DNA from 2 places in the Streptomyces sp. NPDC090083 genome. Region 2 is predicted to be linked to the other one. Evidence: riboswitches for the same ligand, from Rfam matches in the RefSeq annotation. Region 2 holds a riboswitch; the other holds the start of a gene.
What was found. Region 2 has a riboswitch for thiamine pyrophosphate ahead of ACIPTO_RS31545 (thiamine ABC transporter substrate binding subunit). Riboswitches for the same ligand answer to the same signal wherever they lie in the genome.

Region 1 (5,641 bases), on a different contig from region 2:
GTGATCAACTGGAAGTTGTGCGGATTGCGGATCCCGAGCCCCGACCCGATCGGCGACCCGAGCGGCATGACCGCCGCGCACCCGACGTCCTCCAGCTTCCGCGCCAGCACGGGATCGTCGTTCGTGTACGGCAGCACCGTGAACCCGTCGTCGACCAGCGTCTCGGCGGCGTCGAGGAGTTCGACCGGATCGGGCAGCAACGTGCGCTCGTCCGCGATCACTTCGAGTTTGACCAGCGAGGTCCCCAGCGCCTCCCGCGCCAGCCGTGCCGTCAGCACGGCCTCGCCCGCGGTGAAACAGCCCGCGGTGTTCGGCAGCACCCGGATGCCGAGCCGCTCCAGGACGGACAGCACCGAGCCGTGGACGGAGGCGTCGACGCGCCGCATCGCGACCGTCGTGAGCTCCGTGCCGGAGGCCACCAGCGCGCGCTCCAGGACGTCGAGGCTGGGGGCACCCCCGGTACCCATGATCAGCCGGGACGCGAAGGACGTACCACCGAGGACGAAGGGGTCGTCGGCCATGGGTCAGCCTCCTTGGACGGCGGTGAGGACCTCGACGCGGTCACCCTCGGAGAGGGAGGTCGACGGCCACTCCGCGCGCGGGACGACGGTTTCGTTGAGGGCGGCGGCCACTCCGGAGGGAGCCGGGGTGAGGGTCCGCACGAGCACGTCCAGGGGCGTGCCGGGCGCGATCTCCTGGTGCTCGCCGTTGACGGAGATGTTCATGCGGGCTGCTCCAGGAGTTCCGTGCGGGCGAACCGCTTCGGGCTGAACGGGCGTGCCTCGTCCGGCAGTCCACCGGTGCTCAGCGCGTGCGCCAGGGCATCGCCGGTGACCGGGGTGAGGAGTACGCCGTTGCGGTAGTGCCCGGTGGCCAGCAGCAGTCCCGGCAGGGTGGTCGGGCCGAGCAGCGGCGCGTTGTCGGGGGACCCGGGGCGCAGTCCTGCCCGGGTCTCGGTGAGCGGCAGTTCGGTGATCCCGGGGACCAGCTCATGGGCGTCGCGCAGCAGTTCGTAGACACCGCCCGCGGTCACCGTGGTGTCCCAGCCGAGTTCCTCGCTGGTCGCGCCGACGACCAGCTCGCCGTTCTCGCGCGGCACCAGGTAGACGTGGCTGCCGCGCACCAGGGCGCGCACGGTACGGCTCAGGAAGGGCGCGTGGCGCTGTGGCACGGTCAGCCGCAGCACCTGGCCCTTCACCGGCCGTACGGGCGGCAGGACGTCGTCGGGGACGCCCGCCAGACGCCCGCTGAGGCTGCCGGCCGCGAGGACCACCTGGTCCGCGGCGAGCGTGCCGCCGTCCCGCGTGACGACCCCCGTGGCGCGGTCCCCCGCGACCGTGAGCCGCTCGGCCCAGGTCCGGTGGAAGACGACCCCGGCGCGCTCGCAGGCGGCCACCAGGGCGGCCGCCAGCCGCCGCGGGTCGACCTGGTGGTCCCCGTCGACCCTGAGCCCTCCGCGCACGCCCGGCGCGAGCATCGGCTCCAGGCGCCGGCACTCGCGCCCGGACAGCCACTCGGAGTCCAGCCCCGACTGCCGCTGCAGGGCGTGCAGTTCACGCAGATGGGCGCGGTCGTCGGCGTCCAGGGCGACGGCCAGCGTGCCGCAGCGGCGGTAGCCGAGGTCCAGGCCGGTGAGGTCGGTCAGCTCGGCCGCGAAGTCCGGGTAGCGGTGGGCCGAGGCCAGGTTGAGGGCGAGCAGGGTCTGCTCGCCGTAGTGGAGTTCGGTGACGGCGGCCAGCATCCCGGCCGCGACCTGGGCGGCCCCGCCGCCCGGCTCCGGGTCCACCACGGCCGTGCCGAGGCCGCGCTGGGCCGCGCGCCAGGCCGTGACCAGGCCGATGATCCCGCCCCCGACGACGAGGACGTCTGAGGTGTGTGCAGGCATGGGCGTCCAGCCCCTCCCTTCGCCGGCATGACCCGGATCAGGTTCGTACGGTCGGAGGCCGCCAGCCTCCCTCTCAGCCCGGTGCGCCCGGACTCCCGCGAGTGCTTTACTCGGCCACCCTAGCCCGTGCCCCGTGCGCCAGTAAGGGAGCCTTCGTCCATGGTCCGTTCGCTCGACGGTCTCGTCCTCGCCCCCGTCGCCGACCAGGCCCCGGGGCAGGTCGGCACCCGCACCCGGTTCACGTACCACGAGCGGGACGGCGAGGTCTGGGCCGAGTACGCGGGCGGCGACGTCGTACGGGGGCGTCTCGTCGGCACGCGCGCGGGGGACCGGATCGACTTCCGGTACGTCCAGCTGAAGACGGACGGGACGACGTCCTCAGGGCACTGCGTCTCCCTGGTGACCGAGTCGCCCGACGGCCGCGTCCGCCTGGAGGAGACCTGGGAGTGGGAGTCCCAGGAGGGAAACGGGACCAGCACTGTGGAACAGGTCACCTGACGCGCCCGCTGACTGACAAATCGTCAGGTGTCTATGGTGATCGAGTGAGCGAGCAGACGCGGGACCAGGGCACAGTGGCGGAGCGGCGCGTGGTCGTCGTCGGCGCGGGCATGGCCGGGGTGCAGACCGCGGTCGCCCTCCGGGAACAGGGCTTCACCGGCAGCGTCACCCTGATCGGCGCGGAACCCCATCAGCCCTACGACCGGCCCCCGCTGTCCAAGGCCGTCCTGCTCGGCAAGGCCGAGGGTTCCGCCTTCGACGTCGACTTCGAGGCGCTCGGTCTCGAAGTGCGGCTGGGGTGCGAGGTGCTGGGCCTGCGCCCCGGCGACCACGAACTGGACACCGCCGAGGGCCCGGTGCCCTACGACGTCCTCGTCCTCGCCACCGGTGCCGAACCGATCCGGCTGCCGGGTGCCGACGGCGTCCCCGGCGTCCATCTGCTGCGCACTCTGGACGACGCCGAGCGGCTGCGCCCGGTGCTCGCCCGGCAGCACGACATCGTGGTCGTCGGCGCGGGCTGGATCGGCGCCGAGTTCGCCACCGCCGCGCGCGAGGCGGGCTGTGCGGTGACCGTCGTGGAGGCGGCGGACCGGCCGCTCGCGGGGGCGCTGCCCGCCGAGGTGGCCGCGCCGATGGCCGCCTGGTACGCCGCCGCAGGAGCCTCCCTGCGGACGCACGCACGCGTGGCGCACGTCGAGCCCGGCGAAGTGGTCCTCGACGACGGGACCCGGCTGCCCGCCGGAGCTGTCGTGGTCGGCATCGGCGCCCGCCCCGCCACCGCCTGGCTGACGGGCTCGGGCATCGCCCTGGGCGCGCACCACGAGGTCCTGGCCGACGACCGCCTGCGCACCTCGGTGCCGGACGTCTACGCGGTCGGCGACTGCGCCTCCTTCCCCTCGGGGAGGTACGGCGAGCGGCTCCTCGTCCACCACTGGGACAACGCCCTCCAGGGGCCGCGCACGGTCGCCGCGAACATCGTCGGGGAGGCCTCGGCGGTGTACGACCCGGTGCCGTACTTCTGGTCGGAGCAGTTCGGCCGCTTCGTCCAGTACGCCGGCCATCACGCGTCCGCCGACACCGTCCTGTGGCGCGGCGACCCGTCCACCCCGGCGTGGAGCGTCTGCTGGCTGCGCGGGGACCGCCTGGTGGCCCTGCTGGCGGTGGGCCGCCCCCGTGACCTGGCCCAGGGCCGTCGGCTGATCGAGTCGGCGACCCCCATGGACCGCGAGCGGCTGGCGGACGCTTCTCTCCCGATGAAGACCGCTGTCGCCTAGTTCGTCCCACCGGGTCGGACCGGCCCGGCTTCCGACTGTCAGTCCGGGATGGCACGCTGTTTACGTGACCGAGATTGACGCAAAGACCGATGCTCTCGTCCCCGCCTGGCTCACGCTGCCCGACATCGCGGAGATGCTCGATGTCGAGGTGACCCGCGTGCGGCAGCTGGTCAAGGAGGGCCAAGTCATCGCCGTACGCCGTGGTGAGAACCGCGCGCTGCACGTCCCCGCCGCCTTCATCGACGGGGCCGAGCAGAAGGTCGTCAAGGGCCTCACGGGGACCCTGACGCTCCTGCGGGACGACGGCTTCTCCGACGAGGAGATGCTGGAGTGGCTCTTCACCCCCGACCCCAGCCTGCCCGGCACCCCCGCGCAGGCCCTGAGCGAGAATCGCGGCACGGAGGTGAAGCGCCGCGCCCAGGCGCTCGCCGTCTGACCCGGACGACCGCCAGGTGTACGGGCCGCGGCGAAGCTCACCGCGGCCCGTACGCGACACCACCGCACATCGGACAACGGGGGACACACGCATGCCCGACACCACCGCCGCAGCCGCCCGCGCGGAACTCGCCGACGCCCGGGTCTACCTCTGCACGGACGCCCGCAGACGCCAGGGCGACCTCGCGGAGTTCCTGGACGCGGTCCTGGCCGGCGGGGTCGACATCGTGCAGCTGCGCGACAAGGGCATGGAGGCCGCCGAGGAGCTGGAGCACCTCCAGGTCTTCGCCGACGCCTGCGCCCGGCACGGCAGACTCCTCGCGGTCAACGACCGCGCGGACGTCGCCCACGCCGCGGGCGCCGACGTACTGCACCTCGGGCAGGGCGACCTCCCGGTGCCCGCCGCCCGCGCGATCCTCGGCGAGGACGTCCTGATCGGCCGCTCCACGCACGCCGAGTCCGAGGCCGCCGCGGCGGCCGTTCAGGAGGGCGTGGACTACTTCTGCACGGGCCCGTGCTGGCCCACCCCCACCAAGCCCGGCCGTCACGCCCCCGGTCTCGGCCTGGTCCGGTACACGGCCGCCCTGGGCACCGACCGCCCCTGGTTCGCCATCGGCGGCATCGACCTCGGCAACCTCGACGAGGTGCTCGAAGCGGGCGCCCGCAGGGTCGTCGTCGTACGGGCCGTCACGGAAGCGGACGACCCGGGCGCGGCGGCGGCCGAGTTCGCGAAGCGGCTGCGGCAGGCCTGACGGGCGCACGGCTCGATTCCGGCTGTCCGATGGGTGGACAACAAGGCGACAAAACAGGCAAATTCCCCGTTCCGGTTGGGTGTCCGGCGCCCCCTGACTAACCTGCGGGTATGGCCTTCGGAACCGCGTCCACCAGGACCGATCGCGCACGCACCGTGCGTGACATGCTCGCGACCGGCAAAAGGACGTACTCGTTCGAGTTCTCCGCGCCGAAAACTCCCAAGGGCGAGCGGAACCTGTGGAGCGCGCTGCGGCGGGTCGAGGCCGTCGCCCCAGACTTCGTCTCCGTGACCTACGGCGCCGGCGGCTCGACCCGCGCGGGCACCGTCAAGGAGACCGAGCAGATCGTCGCCGACACCACGCTGACCCCGGTCGCCCACCTCACCGCGGTCAACCACTCCGTCGCCGAACTGCGCAACATCATCGGCCAGTACGCCGACGCGGGCATCCGCAACATCCTCGCGGTGCGCGGCGACCCGCCCGGCGACCCCATGGCCGACTGGGTGGCGCACCCCCAGGGGCTGACGTACGCGGCCGAACTGGTGCGGCTCATCAAGGAGTCCGGTGATTTCTGCGTCGGCGTCGCCGCCTTCCCGGAGATGCACCCGCGCTCCCCGGACTGGGACACGGACGTCGCGCACTTCGTCGACAAGTGCCGGGCCGGCGCCGACTACGCGATCACGCAAATGTTCTTCGAACCCGAGTCGTACCTGCGGTTGCGCGACCGAGTCGAGGCCGCGGGCTGCCCGACCCCCGTCATCCCCGAGGTCATGCCGGTGACCAGCGTGCGAATGCTG
Region 2 (5,641 bases):
GTAGCCGGGTACGACGGTCAGCCGTCGAGCACGACGATCTCCGCCGCGTCGAACTCCACCCCGACCGCGTTCCCGACCTCCGGCGCCGACCGCAGCGGGCAGGCCGCCTCAAGGCGCGGCGCGTCCTCCGGCTGGAGCTGTACGGCGACATGGGTGCCCCGGAAGGTGCGGGCGGCGACCGTGCAGCGCAGGCCCTCGTCGGCGGGCAACAGCCGTACCCCCGCCGGGCGTACGAGGAGGGTGCGGGTGCCCTGCGGGGCGTCCTCGGGGACCGGGACCTTGCCCCAGGGGGTGTCGGCGGCCTCTCCCGCGACCGTGGCCTCCACCACGTTGTCGAAGCCGAGGAAGCGGGCCACGAACTCGTCGGCGGGCTGCTGCCACACCTGGAGCGGCGTACCGGACTGGGCGATACGGCCGTCCCGCATCACGACCACCCGGTCGGCCAGCGCGAAGGCCTCGCCCTGGTCGTGCGTGACCGCCAGCACGGTCGTGCCCAACGTGCCGAAGAGCTCGCGGAGTTCGACGACCAACCGCTCCCGCAGGGACCGGTCGAGCTGGCCGAGCGGCTCGTCGAGCATGAGGAGCCGGGGCCGGGGCGCCAACGCCCGCGCCAGTGCCACCCGTTGCTGTTCGCCGCCGGAGAGCCCGGCGACCGCACGGCGGGCCGCGCCCGGCAGTCCGACCAGGTCGAGCAACTCGCCCACCCGGTCGTCCTGTTGCCTCCTCGACGCCCCGTGCATGCGCAGCCCGAAGGCGACGTTGCCGGCCACGTCCCGCTGCGGGAACAGCTGATGGTCCTGGAACATCAGACCCACGCCCCGCTTGTGCGCGGGCACGCCCGACTGGTCCCTGCCGTCGAGCGAGACCCGCCCGGCGTCCAGCGGCTGGAGCCCGGCGACCGCCCGCAGCAGCGTCGACTTGCCGCTGCCGCTGGGCCCGAGCACACACACGATCTCGTGCTCCGCGACCTCCAGGTCGACGGCGTCCAGCACCGGCCGCCCCCCGAACCGTACGGTCGCCTCCTCAAGGCGGAGCAGCATCGCAGGCGGCATGGTCGGCGGCATCTAGAACTCCCCGGTCCGGTCGGTGCGCAGCCGCTCCAGGACCAGCAGGGCCACCGCGCACACCAGCATCAGAATCGTCGAAAGGGCCATCGCCTGGCCGTAGTTGAGGTCACCGGGGCGCGACAGCAGCCGGGCGACGGCGACCGGCAGGGTCGGGTTGTCGGGCCGCGCGATGAACACGGTCGCCCCGAACTCGCCCAGCGACACCGCGAAGGCGAACCCGGCGGCGATCAGCAACGCCCGCCGCACCAGCGGCAGATCGACCTCGCGCCACACCCGCCACGGCGACGCCCCGAGCACGGCCGCCGCTTCCCGAAGCCGCCCGTCCACCGCCCGCAGCACGGGCAGCATCGTCCGTACGACGAAGGGGACTCCGACCAGGGCCTGTGCGAGCGGCACCAGGATCCAGGAACTCCGCAGATCCAGCGGGGGTCTGTCGAGCGAGATCAGGAACCCGAAGCCGACCGTCACCGCCGACACCCCGAGCGGCAGCATCAGCAGCGCGTCGAAGCCCCGCACCAGCCGCCCGGCATCGCGCCGGGTGAGGGCGGCGGCGGCGAGCCCGCCGATCACCACGGCGATGGCGGTGGCGGCGAGGGCGTACTCCAGCGAGTTGCCGATCGCGGCGATCGGCGGGACCAGGAAGGTTCCGCCGTCGTCGTGGGTCAGCGCGCGGTAGTAGCCGAAGTCCGGTGTGTCCAGCGAGCGTTGGACCAGCACGGCGAGCGGCAGCAGAAGCAGCACCGCGACGGACGCGACGACTCCGGCCAGCAGGGTCCACTGGCCGGCCCCGCGCGGGCGCCGTGCGGTCACCGCCGGGTCCACGAGCCGCAGGGCGCTCTCCCGTCGCCGTACCGTCCAGGCGTGCACGGCGAGGATCGCGCCGACCGCGACGAACTGGACGATCGTCAGGACGGCCGCCGTGGAGAGGTCGAAGACCTCGGAGGTCTGGCGGTAGATCTCGACTTCGAGAGTCGAGAAGGTCGGGCCGCCGAGGATCTGGACCACGCCGAAGGACGTGAACGTGAAGAGGAAGACCATCAGCGCGGCGGCGGCCACGGCGGGCCCCAGCGCGGGCAGCGTCACCGTCCGCCAGGCCCGCGGCCGGGAGGCGCCGAGCATCCGCGCGGCCTCCTCCTGACGCGGGTCCAGCTGGGACCACAGGCCGCCCACCGTCCGTACGACGACCGCGTAGTTGAAGAAGACGTGCGCGAGCAGGATGGCCCACACGGTGGTGTCCAGCCGTACGCCCCACAGGTCGTCGAGGAGTCCGCCCCGGCCGACGAGCGCGAGGAAGGCCGTACCGACGACGACCGTCGGCAGCACGAACGGCACCGTCACGACCGCCCGCAGGACGTGCCGGCCGGGGAAGTCGAAGCGCGCGAAGACATACGCGCCGGGGAGCGCGATCAGCAGCGTGAGCGCGGTGGACGCGAGCGCCTGCCAGGTGGTGAACCACAGCACGTGCCGGATGTCGGACTGGCCCAGCACGTCCCAGACACGGCCCACCTTCCAGGCGCCGTCGGCCTTCAGGCCCCGTCCGACGATCGCGGCGACCGGGTAGGCGAAGAACACCGCGAAGAACGCGACCGGCAGGGCCATGAGGCCGAGCCGGGTCGCGCCGCCCCCGCGGGCCTTCCGCTGCTTCCGCGGGGCTACTTCAGTACGAGCGAGGTCCACGACTTGACCCACTGGTCCCGGTCGGCGGCGATCTTCGCGGGCGCCATGGTCTCGGGGTCCGGGGCCTGGCGGCCGTACTTCTCGAACTCCTGCGGTACCTGGGCGCCTTGGACCACCGGGTAGACGAACATGTTGAGCGGCATGTCCTGCTGGAACTCCTTGGTGAGCAGGAAGTCGAGGAACGCCTTGCCGCCCTTGGTGTTCTTCGCGTTGCTGAGCAGCCCCGCGTACTCGGTCTGCCGGAAGCAGGTGCCGTACGACACCCCGGTGGGCGCGGTGGTCGGCTTCGGGTCGGCGTAGATCACCTCGGCGGGCGGCGAGGAGGCGTACGACACGACGAGGGGCCGGTCACCGCCCGCCTTCTTGCCGCCCGCGGAGCCGGAGAACTCCTGGTCGTAGGCCTGCTCCCAGCCGTCGACGACCTTCACGCCGTTGGCCTTGAGCTTCTTCCAGTACGCCTGCCAGCCTCCCCCACTCTCGGCTTCGCTCGAGCGGGAGGTGCCCCCATCCCCGTACTGCGCCGCGCTGCCGAGCAGGAAGCCGAGGCCGGGCGAGGAGGTGGCCGCGTTCTCGGTGACGAGGAGGTTCTTGTACTCCGGCTTGACCAGATCCGCGAAGGACGTGGGCGGGGTCAGCTTGTGCTTGCTGAAGTAGGCCTTGTCGTAGTTGACGCAGATGTCGCCGGTGTCGATGGGCGTGACCCGGTGCCTGGCCTCGTCGACGCGGTACTCGGGCTTGACGAGCGCGGCGCCCTTCGCGTCGTAGGACTGGAAGAGGCCGTTGTCGAGGGCGCGGGAGAGCAGGGTGTTGTCGACGCCGAAGAAGACGTCGCCCTGGGGGTTGTCCTTGGTGAGGATCGCCTTGTTGACGGCCTGGCCGGCGTCGCCGTCCTTGAGGACCTTGACGGTGTAGCCGGACTGCTTCTCGAAGTCCTTGAGGACGCTCTTCGAGACGGCCCACGAGTCGTGGCTGACGAGGGTGACGGTCTTGGAGTCGGCGCCGCTGCCGCTGTCGGACGAGCCGCACGCGGAGAGCGTGAACAGACCGAGGCCGACGGCCGCGGCGATGAATGTCCTGGTGTGCACTGGATTCCTCCTGGGGTGTCCAGGAAGAGACGCGGCCCTGCCCACAGGAGGTGGGCAGGGCGCAACAGCAAGAGTGATGACCGAACTTCCTACCCAGAATGACCTGGGCGAGGTTCAGAGGGTCTGCGGACAATCCCGCACTCTCAGCGCTGTGGCGCTCCCCTGTCGGAATATGAAGATGTACCTACGCCGGTCAGCCTACCGCTCGGTCGCGGCGAGCTGGCCGCACGCTCCGTCGATCTCCTGGCCGCGGGTGTCCCGGACCGTGACCGGCACCCCGTGGGCCGCGATGGCCTCGACGAACGCCTTCTCGTCCTCGGGGCGCGAGGCCGTCCACTTCGAGCCCGGCGTCGGGTTCAGCGGGATCAGGTTGACGTGCACCGGCTTGCCCTTGAGGAGGCGGCCGAGACGGTCACCGCGCCACGCCTGGTCGTTGATGTCGCGGATCAGCGCGTACTCGATGGACAGCCGGCGGCCCGACTTCGCCGCGTACTCCCAGCCCGCGTCGAGGACCTCGCGGACCTTCCAGCGGGTGTTCACCGGGACCAGGGTGTCGCGCAGCTCGTCGTCCGGCGCGTGCAGCGAGATCGCCAGGCGGCACTTGAAGCCCTCGTCCGCGAAGCGGTGGATCGCCGGGACGAGTCCGACCGTCGAGACGGTGATCCCGCGCTGCGAGAGACCGAGGCCGTCCGGCTCCGGGTCGGTGAGGGCGCGGATGGACTGGACGACCCGCTTGTAGTTGGCCAGGGGCTCGCCCATGCCCATGAAGACGATGTTGGAGAGCCGCGCGGGCCCGCCCGGGATCTCGCCGTCCCGCAGCGCCCGCATGCCGTCCACGATCTGGTGCACGATCTCGCCGGTCGACAGATTGCGGTCCAGGCCGGCCTGACCGGTCGCGCAGAACGGGCAGTTCATGCCGCATCCCGCCTGCGAGCTGATGCACATGGTGACCCGGTCCGGGTACCGCATCAGCACGGACTCGACGAGCGTCCCGTCGAACAGCCGCCACAGCGTCTTGCGGGTGGTGTCCTGGTCGGTCGACAGATGCCGGACGACGGTCATCAGCTCAGGGAGCAGCGCCTCCCGCAGCTTGGCGCGCGAGGCGGCGGGGATGTCGGTCCACTCCGCCGGGTCGTGCGCGAGCCGCGCGAAGTAGTGCTGCGAGAGCTGCTTGGCGCGAAACGGCTTCTCCCCGACCGCGGCGACGGCTTCCTTGCGCTCGGCGGGCGTGAGGTCGGCGAGGTGCCGCGGCGGCTTCTGGGCTCCGCGGGGGGCGACGAATGTGAGTTCTCCGGGCTTAGGCATGGCCCTACCAGTGTCGCAGACATACGACGAGGGGCTCGCCGCCCTGTGGACGACGAGCCCCTCACGTACACAACCGCAGGTCAGCGGCGCGACAGGGCGGTCTGTTCGTCAGCCGGAGCCCACGAACAGCACCAGCAGCAGCCACACCACCGGCGCTGTCGGCAGCAACGAGTCGAGCCGGTCCATGATGCCGCCGTGGCCCGGCAGGAGCGTGCCCATGTCCTTGATGCCGAGGTCACGCTTGATCATGGACTCGCCGAGGTCGCCCAGCGTGGCGCTGGCCGCCACCGCGAGGCCCAGGATGAGGCCCTGCCACCAGCTGCCGTCGTCGATCAGGAACTGCATGCACAGCGCGCCCGCCACCATCGCGAAGGACACCGCCCCGAACAGGCCCTCGCGGGTCTTCCCGGGGCTGATGCGCGGGGCGAGCTTGTGCGTGCCGAAGCGCCAGCCGACGGCGTAGGCGCCCGTGTCGCTGACCACGGTCAGCAGCAGGAACGTCAGGAC

Region 1: it holds a riboswitch for thiamine pyrophosphate, as region 2 does, so the genes downstream of both, thiO (glycine oxidase ThiO) here and ACIPTO_RS31545 (thiamine ABC transporter substrate binding subunit) in region 2, are expected to answer to the same signal.

Annotation. Positions count from the first base shown of each region.
Region 1 covers NZ_JBIVED010000007.1:44,802-50,442, forward strand. Annotated here, with positions in the region: gene ACIPTO_RS24520 (thiazole synthase) at 1-521, opposite strand, end outside; gene thiS (sulfur carrier protein ThiS) at 525-725, opposite strand; gene thiO (glycine oxidase ThiO) at 722-1,885, opposite strand; TPP riboswitch at 1,883-1,994, opposite strand; gene ACIPTO_RS24535 (hypothetical protein) at 2,045-2,383, shown strand; gene ACIPTO_RS24540 (NAD(P)/FAD-dependent oxidoreductase) at 2,428-3,657, shown strand; gene ACIPTO_RS24545 (Rv2175c family DNA-binding protein) at 3,722-4,093, shown strand; gene thiE (thiamine phosphate synthase) at 4,185-4,844, shown strand; gene metF (methylenetetrahydrofolate reductase [NAD(P)H]) at 4,955-5,641, shown strand, end outside.
Region 2 covers NZ_JBIVED010000010.1:255,934-261,574, reverse strand. Annotated here, with positions in the region: gene ACIPTO_RS31555 (ABC transporter ATP-binding protein) at 18-1,052, opposite strand; gene ACIPTO_RS31550 (ABC transporter permease) at 1,065-2,666, opposite strand; gene ACIPTO_RS31545 (thiamine ABC transporter substrate binding subunit) at 2,720-3,829, opposite strand; TPP riboswitch at 3,898-4,003, opposite strand; gene rlmN (23S rRNA (adenine(2503)-C(2))-methyltransferase RlmN) at 4,028-5,134, opposite strand; gene ACIPTO_RS31535 (phosphatidate cytidylyltransferase) at 5,243-5,641, opposite strand, start outside.